2 regions of the Variovorax sp. TLI9-5A genome follow, and region 2 is predicted to be linked to the other one. Evidence: predicted binding sites of a transcription regulator. Region 2 holds the regulator's gene; the other holds the start of a gene.
What was found. Region 2 encodes HrcA, which represses chaperone genes, less so after heat shock. Its sites were predicted from a motif close to TTAGCACTCNNNNNNNNNGAGTGCTAA; they were not measured.
Positions count from the first base shown of each region.

Region 1: the regulator HrcA is predicted to act here: its motif matches at 2,302-2,328, upstream of AC1VNX_RS28600 (co-chaperone GroES).

Region 1 covers NZ_CP200310.1:5,996,273-6,000,155, forward strand. The annotation lists gene AC1VNX_RS28580 (lysylphosphatidylglycerol synthase domain-containing protein) at 1-240, opposite strand, end outside; gene AC1VNX_RS28585 (hypothetical protein) at 254-463, opposite strand; gene AC1VNX_RS28590 (hypothetical protein) at 814-1,050, shown strand; gene budC (meso-2,3-butanediol dehydrogenase) at 1,110-1,874, shown strand; gene AC1VNX_RS28600 (co-chaperone GroES) at 2,420-2,710, shown strand; gene groL (chaperonin GroEL) at 2,740-3,883, shown strand, end outside.
Region 2 covers NZ_CP200310.1:1,491,127-1,495,009, forward strand. The annotation lists gene recN (DNA repair protein RecN) at 1-558, opposite strand, end outside; gene AC1VNX_RS07260 (NAD kinase) at 559-1,470, opposite strand; gene hrcA (heat-inducible transcriptional repressor HrcA) at 1,502-2,509, shown strand; tRNA gene AC1VNX_RS07270 (tRNA-Ile) at 2,550-2,626, shown strand; gene AC1VNX_RS07275 (PIN domain-containing protein) at 2,808-3,883, opposite strand, start outside.

The DNA.
Region 1 (3,883 bases), 4.5 Mb from region 2:
CAGATGATGCTTGCCGATAAGGTCGAAGCAGCCGTAGAGCGCATGGCTGACCGTGGCGAGTCCGAGCACCGCGAGCAGCAGCCAGGGCGAATATCGTTGCAGCGCATGCCAGGCACCGGCCCAGTCGATCTTGTGGACATGGGATAGCAGCATGGCCAGGACGGCAATGCCGAGCAGAGGCAGCAACCATCGCCGGCAGCGCTGCCATCGCGTCGAGCCGGCGGCGGCTCGGGAGTTCATGGCACCCGCCGGCTCAGTGAGAGTCCCGTTCGGTATCGGACTCATCAACCTTCCCGGGTGTCTTGTGCTCGGCTTCGCCCTTGTCGTGGAGCTTCTTGTTGGTCACTTCCTTCATCAGATGCTCGCCCTCGATGTCGCGACCATCGCTGGGTACCGACTCCTCCTGCGTGACTTCGGGTTCTTCATGCGTGGACTGCCTGGCAGGGTTTGGCTTCTTTGACATGGATGGCTCCTCGAACTCTGAAACTCTGAAACTCTGAACATGTGTGGAATCTTCGACGTCTGCGGCAGTCGCGCCGCCATCCGTCGACGACGCAGGGTGCAGGACATTTGCCATTGCCGCGATTGACGGCGCGAGGTGGCGCAAGGCGGCGCCCGACAATGCCTGGACTTCCGTTCGATGCCCAGGACAAGGCAATGAATGAGCCTGAGGCGCTTTTGCGCGACAGCCACCTCAGTCGATGTCCGACACGGCGCGCGGTACGAAGTCCTAGCGTTTCTCTTGCGGGGGATGTCTTCTTCCATCCGCCCTCATTCCATTCATTCGCGCCATTGCAGGAAAGGAAAGATGCCATGAGCGAACTATCGAGAAGACAGCAAGCCAGGGACGACAGGCGCGACAACCAGCGCGTCTTCGTGTTCAGCGTGACCGTGGCCATCCTCGTGATGCTCGGCGCCCTGTTTTACTTTTATGCCGTGGACAAGCGCGGCGAAGGCCCCTCGCACGAGGCAACGCCGCCGGCCGCGCAGGTACAGGGCGGCGCGCAGACGGTTCCCGCCCCAGCACCTGCAGCCCCGCCACCGAAATAGATGAAGGCCGCCGGACGCCGGTCTCTTCATCACCCGGACACATGATCGTGAGGATCGATATGCAACGTTTCAAGGATCGCGTCGTCATCGTGACCGGCGCTGGCAGCGGCATTGGCGAAGCCACCGCGCACCGTTTTTCGCGGGAAGGCGCGAACGTGGTGCTCGCGGGGGACACGCTTGCCAAGCTGCAGCATGTGGCACGTGAGTTGCCGGACGAACGCACCCTGGTGAAGTTGACCGATGTGTCCAGCTTCAGCCAGGTGCAGGCACTGGTGGATGCGACCATCGAGCGCTTCGGCGCGCTGCACGTGCTCTTCAACAATGCCGGCATCGCGGTCGAAGGCACGGTCACGCAGCCGCCGCTGGAAGATTGGAACCGGATCATGGCAGTCAACGCCGGCGGCGTGTTCCACGGCTGCCGCGCGGCCATGCCGCATCTGGTGCGCAGCAGGGGCTGCATCGTGAACACCGCTTCGGTCTCCGGCCTGGGCGGCGACTGGGGCATGGGTTTCTACAACGCGTCAAAGGGCGCGATCGTCAACTTCACCAAGGCTCTCGCGCTGGACCACGGCAAGAGCGGCGTGCGGGTGAACGCCGTGTGCCCCAGCCTCACCTTCACGCCGATGACCGAGGACATGAAAGGCGACAACGCGCTGATGGCGAAGTTCGCCGAGCGCATCCCGCTCGGGCGCGGTGCCGATCCCTCGGAGATCGCGGCCGTGGTTGCCTTTCTGGCGAGTGACGATGCAAGTTTTGTCTCGGGCGTCGCGATGCCGGTGGATGGCGGGCTGATGGCGTCCAACGGCCAGCCCGACATGGGCTGAGGAGCGGCACCACCATGGCAACGAACACAGTCGGCGAGGGCATGCGCACGCTGAAGGCGGTGATACGGGAATACTGAGCCAGCGTCATGGCCGGCCGGCCGGAAAAGACGACGACCTGAAGCGCTGGCCACATCGTCAGCACCCGCGTCTAGCTGACAAATGAGGGGCTGTATTGGCTCCGCCCTACTCCAGGGCAATCATTCTGCAGATTCATCGCTCCATTGAATTTCATCCGGGTAAATTTTGATCAAAAATTAGGCGATCAAGGCGCATTCATGCACGTTCAGCAGCGTCTTCCAGCGGCCTGCGGCAGCAGCAACCCCTCGGAAAAGTACGGTCGTGCAGTTCCGAGTTAGCTGAGAACCGACATCCGCACCGACAACGGCCAGCCAACCCGGCCTTGAAACGTCATCGATTGCCCTTATGATTAGCACTCGCTGCTGACGAGTGCTAACAACGGCCTCGCTTCCAGCCGATGGGCTGCCGGGCTCCGGTCCGGCACCCGACCACAAACCCGTTTCTTATCCATACATCCAGGAGATGCAATGAAACTTCGTCCTTTGGCCGATCGCGTGATCGTCAAGCGTGTTGACAGCGAAACCAAGACTGCCTCCGGCATCGTCATCCCCGACGCAGCCGCCGAGAAGCCCGATCAGGGTGAAGTCCTGGCCGTGGGCCCGGGCAAGCGCAACGACAAGGGCGAGCTGGCCGCACTGACCGTGAAGGTCGGCGACCGCGTCCTGTTCGGCAAGTACAGCGGCCAGACCGTCAAGGTCGGCGGCGACGAACTGCTGGTCATGAAGGAAGACGACCTGTTCGCAGTCGTCGAGAAGTAATTCAAACATCCCACTCGGAGTAAACAAACATGGCAGCAAAAGACGTAGTCTTCGGCGGTGAAGCCCGCGCACGCATGGTCGAGGGTGTGAACATCCTGGCCAACGCAGTCAAGGTGACCCTGGGCCCCAAGGGCCGTAACGTGGTGCTCGAGCGCTCGTTCGGCGCCCCCACCGTCACCAAGGACGGCGTGTCGGTCGCCAAGGAAATCGAACTGAAGGACAAGCTGCAGAACATGGGCGCCCAGCTCGTGAAGGAAGTGGCCTCCAAGACCAGCGACAACGCTGGTGACGGCACCACGACCGCTACCGTGCTGGCTCAAGCCATCGTTCGCGAAGGCTTCAAGTACGTGGCCGCGGGCATCAACCCGATGGACCTGAAGCGCGGCATCGACAAGGCCGTGACGGCCCTGGTCGAAGAGCTGAAGAAGGCTTCGAAGCCCACCACCACGTCGAAGGAAATCGCTCAAGTCGGCTCGATCTCGGCCAACAGCGACGAAACCATCGGCAAGCTCATCGCCGACGCGATGGACAAGGTCGGCAAGGAAGGCGTGATCACCGTGGAAGACGGCAAGTCGCTCGAGAGCGAACTCGACGTCGTCGAAGGCATGCAGTTCGACCGCGGCTACCTGTCGCCCTACTTCATCAACAACCCCGAGAAGCAATCGGCGCTGCTGGACAACCCCTTCGTGCTGCTGTTCGACAAGAAGATCAGCAACATCCGTGACCTGCTCCCCACGCTGGAACAAGTCGCCAAGGCCGGCCGTCCGCTGCTGATCATTGCCGAAGAAGTCGAGGGCGAAGCCCTGGCTACGCTGGTCGTGAACACGATCCGTGGCATCCTGAAGGTCGTGGCCGTCAAGGCTCCTGGCTTCGGCGACCGCCGCAAGGCCATGCTGGAAGACATCGCCATCCTGACGGGCGGCAAGGTCATCGCTGAAGAAGTGGGCCTGACGCTCGAAAAGGTGACGCTGGCCGACCTGGGCCAAGCCAAGCGCATCGAAGTGGGCAAGGAAAACACCATCATCATCGACGGCGCCGGCGCTGCTGCCGACATCGAAGCCCGCGTGAAGCAAGTGCGCGTGCAGATCGAGGAAGCCACGAGCGACTACGACCGTGAAAAGCTGCAAGAGCGCGTGGCCAAGCTGGCCGGCGGTGTTGCCGTGATCAAGGTTG
Region 2 (3,883 bases):
CCGTTCGCGTTCGCGCTGCAGCGAGTCTTGAGCGGAGCGGGCGTGTTCGAGCGTGGATAGCGCCTGCCGCCAGGCCTGCCATGCGGCGTCGAGCGCATCGGTGCGCGCGCCCGCGTAGGCGTCGAGCAGGCCGCGCACCGCTTCGGGCCGCGTCAGGCTCTGCCAGGCGTGCTGGCCGTGGATGTCGAGCAGGCGGTCGCCGAGCTCGCGCAGCTGGGTGGCGGTGGCGGGGCTGCCGTTGATCCAGCCGCGGCTGCGGCCTTGCAGATCGACGGTGCGGCGCAGCAGCAGCGCGTCGCCGGGCTCGAAGCCGCCTTGGTCGAGCCAGCCGTCCAGCGTCGGATCGGCATCGAATTCGGCGCTCACGTCGAGGCGCTCGGCGCCCTCGCGCACCGCGCCGGCATCGGCCCGGTTGCCCAGCGCGAGCTGCAGCGCGTCGATCAGGATGGATTTGCCCGCGCCGGTTTCACCGGTCAGCACTGTGAAGCCGCCGGACAGGTCGAGTTCTAGTGATCGCACGATCACGAAGTCGCGCAGTGCGATGCGTCGCAGCGCCATTCAGGAGCCCCCTTCGTTCCAGTGAAGTTTCTTGCGCAGCGTGTCGAAGTAGCTCCAGCCGCGCGGATGCAGGAAGCGCACGCGGAAGTCGGAGCGGCGCACCACCACGCGGTCGCCGATAGCCAGCGAGGCGAGCGACTGCATGTCGAAATTGGCGCTGGCGTCGCGCCCGCCCACCAGCTCGATGACGATCTCGTCGGCATCGGGCAGCAGGACCGGGCGGTTCGACAGCGTGTGCGGCGCGATCGGCACCAACACCCACCCCGGCACCGCCGGGTGCAGCAGCGGGCCGCCGGCCGACAGCGCGTAGGCGGTCGAGCCCGTGGGCGTGGCGATGATCAGGCCGTCGGCACGCTGGTTGGCCACGAAATGGCGGCCCACCGACACGCGCAACTCGACCATGCCGGAGGTGGCGCCGCGGTTGACGACCACGTCGTTCATGGCGAAGGCGTCGAACACCGAGGCGCCGTCGCGCATGACTTTGGCCTGCATCAGGCTGCGGTGGTCTTCCTCGTACTCGCCGGCCAGCATCGGGATCAGCGTGGCCTGGTAGTTGTCGAGGGGGATGTCGGTGATGAAGCCGAGCCGGCCGCGGTTGATGCCGATCAGCGGAATGCCGTAGCTGGCGAGCTGGCGGCCGATGCCGAGCATGGTGCCGTCGCCGCCGACGACCAGGCCGAGGTCGCAGCGCTGGCCGATTTCCTCGACGCTCAGGGCTTCGTAGCGTGGATGGGCGGGGAGGGCGTCATCGGCTTCCTCGCAGGTCGGGCGCTCGACGTAGACCGTGCAGCCTTGCGATTCGAGAAAGGCACCGATGTCTTCCATGACACTGTCGCGCGCATCCGCCTGCGCCCGGGCGCCGGAAGCCTGGTATTTGCCGATCAGGGCGACGTGACGAAAGCGTGAGGTCATATCTCACAAATTACAACACTAAAATCTTGCAATGCTGGACGACCGTGCCAAGTTGCTGCTCAAGACGCTCGTCGAGCGCTACATCGCCGACGGGCAGCCTGTCGGTTCGCGCACGTTGTCGCGCTCTTCGGGGCTCGATCTGTCGCCGGCAACCATCCGCAACGTCATGTCCGACCTCGAGGCGCTGGGGCTGATCGCCAGTCCGCACACCTCGGCGGGGCGCATTCCCACGCATCGCGGATACCGCCTCTTCGTCGACACGATGTTGACCGCGCAGCGCGAGCAGATGACCGCGCCGAGCCTCGCACCCGACCAGCCGCAGAAGGTGATCGCCAATGCGGCGCACCTGCTGTCGAACATGTCGCAGTTCGTGGGCGTGGTGATGGCGCCGCGGCGCGCGTCGGTGTTCAAGCAGATCGAATTCCTGCGGCTGTCGGAGCGGCGCCTGCTGGTGATCATCGTCTCGCCCGATGGCGACGTGCAGAACAGGGTGATCTTTCCGGAGGCCGACTATTCCCAGTCGCAACTGGTCGAGGCCTCGAACTACATCAACGCGAACTATGCGGGCCTGACCATCGAGCAGGTGCGCGACCGGCTGCAGTCCGAGATCGAGATGCTGCGCGGCGAGATCGCCACGCTGATGCAGGCGGCGGTGCAGGTCAGCTCGGAAGTGCTGACCGAGGCGCAGGAAGACGACGTCGTCATCTCCGGGGAGCGCAATCTGCTGGCGGTGAGCGATTTCTCCAGCGACATGGGACAGCTGCGCCGCGCCTTCGAACTCTTCGAGCAGAAGGCCCAGTTGATGCGCCTTCTCGACGTGTCGAGCAAGGCCGAGGGCGTGCGGATCTTCATCGGCGGAGAAAGCCAGGTGGTGCCGTTCGAGGAGCTTTCGATCGTCAGCGCCAACTATGAGGTCGACGGGCAGGTCGTGGGCACGCTGGGCGTGATCGGGCCGACACGCATGCCTTACGAGCGCATGATCCAGATCGTCGACATCACGTCGCGTTTGGTTAGCAACGCGCTGAGCCATCGCAAGTAGCGCAGATCGGCTCGGCGGCGCGCATAGAATCGTCCCGCGTGGGCCGTTAGCTCAGTTGGTTAGAGCAGCGGACTCATAATCCGTTGGTCGCTGGTTCAAGCCCAGCACGGCCTACCACCGAAAAGCCGTATGGGCACTGAATAAGGCGCTATTTAAACGATAGCGCCTTTTCTTTTTCTTTCGGGCTCAGAGAGGCCATGTAGCCATGGTGTAGCCGAGCGGCGCCAAATTGGGGGCTTTATCCCAGCCGGCTGTCGTCCTTGCTGGGCTCTGTACTCACTTCACGGATGGAAGCGGTCTAGTTGAGAGATATCTTGGTAATCGCCGCCTGCTCGACAATCTTTAGCGCCTCTGGCCACGGGGTCATGTCCAGGGGAGTCACGCGCACTGGGAAGCGTTGGGTGAATGCCTTCGTCAAGTTCTTTGCGTGCACCTCCACTGTGACAGTTCCTTCTGCCGGCTCGTCACCTAAGAGTGGGTGCAACACCAATTCGAATGATTCTGCGTCCATCGAGTGTCTCCACTGTTGGCACGTCAAGATTACCTCGCTTTGAGGATGCTCAGGTCGATTGGGATGCCAGTAAAAAGCGTTTGGGTCTCTGCCGCCAGCAGAAAGCGAGGACGACAAATCGTCGCGCCAAGCGGGGTGCGGCATATTCAAATGGTGCGCGAACCCTCTGTTTAGGAGATCAGGGTATCGATGAGTCCGCCATACTCCAGAAGGTGGACTGGGCGCGAGGGGCAATTCTGGCATGCTCGGCTGCTCCTTCTTCCACGGCGGAGCCGCTATCTGAAGCATGCCTCTGCACGTGAATTTGACTAGTGCATCCTCCGCCGGACGTGACCCAACATTTTGGATACACACAGTCAGCAATGGCAAAGGAGCTTGTGTATTGAGGATGTCGTGAAGGCTCGCCAAGTAGGTCGAACAGGCTTCGATCCAGTTCGGATAAAGCTCATCTTGATATTTTCGAATACTGTCATCGCTCGCGGGCGTAAAGGTCTTCTTCGTGAAAAGAATCGATTCAAAGCCTTTGGCTGCGACTTCCTTTGGTTCTCTCGGGCCAAAATCGTGCGCACAAGGAATCCGAGCCTTGAGATGCTGCACTAGTCTTTCTATCTCCTCGTCCTGAAGCGGACGATAGCGCTTCAGTTCAATCAAAGCCACTTCCACGCCAATACCTGAGGTGTCGAGATCTTGGTGGGCCTCAAACTTTGGCTCTGCTTTGCGGTAGTCGGCTAGTTCCGCCTCAAGATTTCGTGTGCGCTTCTCGGCTTCGTCGAGTTCTGGCGCTAGGAGCCAGCTGTCTGGTATCGGTGTGAAGGCGATGCCTGCAGCACGCGCCGCACCCATAGGGCCTGTGTCATGCGTCA